DNA from 2 places in the Kitasatospora sp. NPDC017646 genome. Region 1 is predicted to be linked to the other one. Evidence: riboswitches for the same ligand, from Rfam matches in the RefSeq annotation. Region 1 holds a riboswitch; the other holds the start of a gene.
The links. Region 1 has a riboswitch for thiamine pyrophosphate ahead of thiC (phosphomethylpyrimidine synthase ThiC). Riboswitches for the same ligand answer to the same signal wherever they lie in the genome.
Positions count from the first base shown of each region.

Region 1 (3,173 bases):
GGGCCTGGTACAGCGGCACGGTGCCGATCGGCACGGGGGAGTTGCGCAGGATCCACTCGCGGGTGGTGTGGATGTTGCGGCCGGTGGAGAGGTCCATGACGGTGTCGGCGCCCCAGCGGGTGGCCCAGGTCATCTTCTCCACCTCCTCCTCGATCGAGGAGGTGACGGCGGAGTTGCCGATGTTGGCGTTGATCTTCACCAGGAAGTTGGTGCCGATGACGGCCGGTTCCACCTCGGGGTGGTTCACGTTGACCGGGATGACGGCCCGGCCGCGGGCCACCTCCGCGCGCACGAACTCGGGCTCCAGGCCTTCGCGCAGCGCCACGAACTCCATCTCCGGCGTCACCACACCGCGCTTGGCGTAAGCGAGTTGAGTGACGGCGGCGCCACCGCGGCCGCGCAGCGGGCGGCGCGGGCGGCCGGGGAAGACGGCGTCCAGGTTGCGCAGGTTGCCGCCGCGCGGCGAGGTGTGCTTGATCCCGTCGTCCTCGGGGCGCGCCTCGCGGCCGTCGTACTCCTCGACGTCCCCGCGCTGGCGGATCCAGGGGTCGCGCAGGGCGGGCAGGCCGCGCCGCACGTCGGGCTCGTAGCCGGGGTCGGTGTACGGGCCGGAGGTGTCGTACAGCGGGACGGTCCGGCCGTTGGTGAGCTGCACCTCGCGGTACGGGACCCGCAGGTCGGGGCGGGATCCGTCGCGGTACGCCTTGCGCCAGGCCGGCGTGGGATAGCCGGTGCGCTCGCTGCTGGGGGCGCTCTGGGCAGACTGCGGCTGTGCTTCGAACGTGGTCATCTGACCTCTACTCCCTACGCCGGCATTACCCGGTCCAGGTTCCTGCGGTCGACGCAGCCGTCGGTCCGTCCGTCGACGTCCCGGTCAGCGCCCTCTCAGCCCGGTGCTCCGAGCTCCCGCGTCGCAGGCGGTGTTGCCTGCACATGACGCCAACACGGTAGCGAGCCGATCGCCGCAGGTCCAGACGGTCCCCGAACGGAGCCGCCACGCGAAGTCGGTGCGAAGGCCGAGGCCCGGCCCCCGCGGACGGGGTGCCGGGCCTCCGGAGGTGCTCCGCGCGGCGGGCGGAGCGGGGTCAGCTCTTGGCGGCCTTCTTCACCAGGATCACCACGGCCGCCGCGATGCCGACGACCACCAGCAGCTTGATCACGATGCTCAGCAGGGCGCCGACCACGCCGAACACGAAGGCGATGATGTTCCAGGCCAGCACCAGGACCAGCACCGGGATGACGATGTTGCGCACCCAGGAGGGCAGCGACTTCCAGAGCTCAGCCATGTCGGTTCCTCTTCTCCCCTCGGGCCGGCTGCCGTCCGGTGCCGCATCCCGCTTGCTTTCGATGCTTCGATCGTACGGGGGCACGAGCGGCGGTACGAGGGCCAACGGCCCGGAGAGAACCCCGAGATCACCCCGATCCCGACCCCCGGGGAGATCCCCGAAAAACCTTCCGCCGGCACTACAACCCAGCCCGGGCCCAGGTGTCCAACAGGTACCGGACTCTCCGGAACAGCCCTGTACGACAGCCTTACCAGGGGGACCAGACATGCGTGTTCGCAGCGCCACCACCCTGACCGTCCTCACCGCCCTCAGCCTGAGCGGCCCGACCCTGACCGCCGCCCCGGCCCTCGCCGCCCCGGCCGCGTCGACGGCCTGGGCCGACGACGTCACCGCCGCCGGCGGCTTCGTCGGAATGAGCCCGACCCGAGTCCTGGACACCCGCGACCCGTACACCGTCCCGAACGGCACTTCCCGCCCGCTCGCCGCCCAGGAGTACTACACGACCCCGCTCGTCGCCTTCAGCTCGCACATGCCGCCCACCACCTACCCGGTGGTGCCCGCCGACGCCACGGCCGTGGTGGTCAACGTGACCGCGACCGATCCGACCGCGAACGGCTACCTCTCGCTCAGCGCCGCCCCGGGGGCGCCCGGCAGCCTCCCGGCCACCTCCAGCCTCGACTTCGCGCCGGGCCGGACGGTCTCCAACCTGGTCACGGTCGCGGTCACCCCTGGCACCGACCCGACCGTCACCGTCTTCAACAGTGCCGGGACCACCGACGTGATCCTCGACGTCGTCGGCTACTACCGCCCGGCCGCCACCGACCGGCACACCGCGCTGACCCCGACCCGCCTCGCCGACAGCCGCACCGACGGCACCGGCCCGCTCGGCTACGGATCGGTCCGGACGATCAAGGTCGCCGAGCCCGAGCTGGGCACGGCCGACGCCCGCGCGGTGGTCCTCAACGTCACGGCCACCGACCCCACCGCGGACAGCTTCCTGACCGTCTACCCGGACGGGCCGGCGGGCCGCCCGTACCAGGGCTCCGACGTCAACTTCGCTGCGGGCCGGACGGTTCCGAACCAGGTGGTGGTACCGGTCGGCGCCAACGGGACGGTCGACATCTACAACCACGTCGGCTCGGTCGACGTGATCGTCGACCTCGTCGGCTACTACGGCCCCTCGGGCACCAGCCTGTTCCGCGCCCTCAAGACGCCCGTCCGGACCTCCGACACCCGCGTCACCGGGTCGCCGCTGGCGGCGTACTCGACCGAGCGGGTCCCGGCGGTCGCGTCGGACGGCTCCACCCCGGACGTCACCGCGGTCGAGGCCAACACGACCGTCACCGATGTCTCCGCCCCCGGGCACCTCACGGTCTTCCCGGGCGGGAGCACCGTCCCCGACACCTCCACCCTCAACGTCGACCCCGGCCTGACCGTCGCCAACTCCGCGACCACCGGAGTGGCCGCGGACGGCACCTACTCGATCCACAACCACGGCGGCCCGGTGGACGTCATCACCGACCTGACCGGCTACTTCACCACCAGCTGAGCGAACCGCGTCAGGGCCCGCCGTCCGAACACCCCCGGACGGCGGGCCCCGGCGCGGCGGCCGTCAGACCGGCCAGCGCTCCCCGCGCCAGGCGGCGTCCCAGAACATCCACTCGTAGCGCGACGTCGTCCTGAAGTGCTCGACCACCCGGCGACGTTCGGCCGCCGACAGCTCCTCGCCGAGCCGGTCGGTGAGCGCCAGCACCCGGCGCACCACGGACTGGAAGGCCTCGTCGCCGTAGGTGGCGATCCACTTGGCGTACAGCGGGTCGGGGGAGCCCTGGGCGAGCAGCGCCTCGCCGACCCGGGCGTAGATCCAGTAGCAGGGCAGCACCGCGC
Region 1 is NZ_JBIRJC010000004.1:345,537-348,709, reverse strand. It holds gene thiC (phosphomethylpyrimidine synthase ThiC) at 1-790, opposite strand, end outside; TPP riboswitch at 785-920, opposite strand; gene ACH4J0_RS09795 (DUF5326 family protein) at 1,086-1,286, opposite strand; gene ACH4J0_RS09790 (hypothetical protein) at 1,552-2,835, shown strand; gene tenA (thiaminase II) at 2,899-3,173, opposite strand, start outside.

Region 2 (3,173 bases), 220 kb from region 1:
GCACCAGGAAGGCGAACAGCGAGGCGGAGGTCCACTCCTGCGGGGTGAAGTGCAGCGACTCCTGGGCGGAGGTCCAGAAGTCCACCCACCAGCCGGCCACCGCAGTCGGCGCGATGAACTGGTAGACGGCGAAGCCCAGCACCCACGGCAGCAGCATCAGCCATCGGGACGGCGCCCGCTCGGAGAGGTCCCAGCCGTGCCGGCCGGCGCCGAAGAAGTAGTCCACCGCCAGCACCGCCAGCAGCGGCACGAACACCGAGCCGATCAGGCCGAGGAAGTTGCTGTACGTGTCGGTGAACCGGTCGATCCGCAGTGCCAGCACGGTGGTCAGCACGCCGATCCCGCCGCTCAGCACCCGGCGGTCGACCCGCGGCAGCAGGTTCTGCAGCGACATCGCGGTCGAGTACACGTTGGCGAAGGACTGGTCGGTCTCGCGCAGCACCAGCACCAGCAGGAACAGCCAGCCGGCCCAGACGCCGAGGAAGGAGTCGAAGATCCGGCCCGGGTCGCCGTCGGACTGCAGCAGCGCCATCAGGCCGAGGACGTAACACCAGACCTGGGCGACGGTGTAGCCGGAGAAGCTGCCCCAGAAGGAGGAGCGGGGGGTGCGCGAGTGCCGGGTGTAGTCGGCGGCCATCGGGACGAAGGAGATCGACACCGCGATCATCGCGTCGGTGGCTCCCAGGAAGCCGTGCCAGTTGCCCGCGCCCGGGTCGGGCACGCCCTGCCGGCCCAGCTGGACGGTGAAGTACACCATCGCGACCGCGACCGCCCCGGCCACGAAGCGGCGCAGCACCGTGATCGAGCCCAGCGGCCAGATCGTCAGCGCGGTGGTCAGCGCGCCCGCGAGCAGCACGAACAGCCAGCGGTAGCCGGTGGTGTGGGCGACGGTCTGCGCGCCGGCCGCGATGGTCAGCAGCTCGAACACGCCCCAGCCGATGCACTGGACGATGTTCAGCACGGTCGGCAGGTAGGACAGCCGGGTGCCGAACAGCCCGCGCAGGTTGGCCATCGCAGGGGCGCCGGTCCGGGCGCCGATCAGCGCGGCCACGCCGAGCATCGCGGTGCCGACCGCCGTACCGGTCACGATCGCGGTCACCGCGGCGGCCAGCGACAGTTCGCTGCCCTTCTCACCGAGCACGGTGGCCGCGGTCGAGAAGCCGATCAGGCTGACGCCGAGGTTCATCCAGAGCGCGAAGTGGTCCCGGAAGCGCAGGGTGCGCGGCGGTTCGGTGTCCAGGACCAGCGGCGCCTCGACCCGCTGGTCGAGCAGCGCCGTGGCCGTGGCCGAGCCGGCGGGGAGGTCGGGGAATTCCTTGGACGCGGAGGCGCCCGAAGAAGAGGATGGCGAAGCAGGCGGCATGGCCGATACTCCCTACGCCGGCATTACCCGGACAGGTTCCGGCGGTCAGCGCCCCCTCGACGGTCAGCCTGCCGTTCGCCTGGCGTACCGTCGACATGCGCACTCTCAGCCTGGTGGGTCCAAGCTCCCGCGTGTCAGTTTGGAGCGACAGGCTAACCGGCACGGGTACGAACGCCAAAGGCCACGGGTGCGCGGTCCGCATCGCGGGACGCCGGGCGGGGGTGGGGAGCCCCCGGCCGTCGGTGACGGCTAAGGATTCTTATGAGTTCTTCAGAGGGGTCCTTACGGCAATCGAATCGTCGGTGCGAAAAACTATGGTCCTTGGATCTGTCAGCTATGGAGGTCGTCCGTGAGCACCGAGCGCGAGGTTGGGCCCACCGGGCCGCAGGGGGAGCAGCCCGCGGGGGCCGATGAGGCGGCGGGCGCCGCTTCCGACGGCACCGCTCAGGGCGGGCACAAGCCGACCATGGCCTTCAACCGGGTGCCCGAGCCCGTGGCCGAGCCGGGTGCCGACCCGGCGGCCGAGCCGTCGGCGGCGGACGCGGCTCCGGTCGACGGTGCTCCGGCGGCGGACAGCGGGCACAAGCCGACCATGGCCTTCAGCCGGGTCCCAGAGCCGACGGCCGAGCCGGTGGCCGTACCGACCGCGGCCGACGCCGCGCCGGTCGCCGAGGCCGCTCCGGCCGGGGGCGGGCACAAGCCCACCGTCGCCTTCACCAAGGTCCCCGCGCCGGAGGCCCCGGCCGCGCCCGACGTCCAGGAGCCGGCCGTCGACCCGGTCACCGGCTACATCGACGCCCCGCCCCCGGTCCTGCCGTCCGCGTCGCCCGCCCCGGCCGCGCCCGCCCCGGCCGTGGCCGCGCAGGCCGCCGCTCCGGCCGCGCCCGCCGTGCCGCCGGGTGCCAACCCGTACGCGACCCCGACCCACGGCGTGCCCGTCGCCAACGCCCAGGAGCCGTACGGTGCTCCGGCCGCCGGCGGGCCCGCCGCGCACGGCCACCACCCCTTCGGTGCCGGCCAGCCGCTCGGCGGCTGGGGCGGCCACGACGCCGCCGCCGGCGGCGCGGGCTACCCCGGCGGCCCGAACGGCCCGCTCGGCTACCCGGCCGACTACCCCGGCGGCCCGACCGGCTCCGGCGGCCCGCGCAAGAAGCGCGGCGGCCTGGTGGCCCTGCTCGCGGCCGTCGCACTGGTCGCCGGTGTCGCGGGCGGCGCGATCGGCGTGGTCGCCACCGACCACGCCAACAGCAGCAGCTCGGTCGACGACCACCGCAGCACCACCGTCCAGGCCAGCAACACCCAGAAGAACGAGCCCGCGCCCGGCTCCATCGCCAGCATCGCGCAGAAGGCGCTGCCCAGCGTCGTCACCATCAAGGCGCAGGGCTCCCAGGAGTCGGGCACCGGCACCGGCTTCGTCTTCGACACCGAGGGCCACATCCTCACCAACAACCACGTGGTCGCGCCGACGCTCAACGGCGGCAAACTGACCGTCAAGTTCGCCGACGGCACGTCCTACAGCGCCTCGGTGCTGGGCCACGCCGAGGGCTACGACGTCGCCGTGGTCAAGATCGACAACCCGCCGAAGGCCAAGCTGGCGCCGCTGGCCCTGGCCGACTCCGACAAGGTCAACGTCGGCGACGCCACGATCGCGATCGGCGCGCCGTACGGCCTGGAGTCCACCGTCACCAGTGGCATCGTCAGCGCCAAGGACCGCCCGGTCGCCTCCGGCGACGAGACCGGCTCGCAGGCCTCGTACATGAACGCCCTGCAGACCGACGCCTCGATCAACCCCGGCAACTCCGGCGGCCCG
Region 2 is NZ_JBIRJC010000004.1:130,154-133,326, reverse strand. It holds gene ACH4J0_RS08835 (purine-cytosine permease family protein) at 1-1,363, opposite strand, end outside; TPP riboswitch at 1,356-1,504, opposite strand; gene ACH4J0_RS08830 (S1C family serine protease) at 1,713-3,173, shown strand, end outside.
Region 2: it holds a riboswitch for thiamine pyrophosphate, as region 1 does, so the genes downstream of both, ACH4J0_RS08835 (purine-cytosine permease family protein) here and thiC (phosphomethylpyrimidine synthase ThiC) in region 1, are expected to answer to the same signal.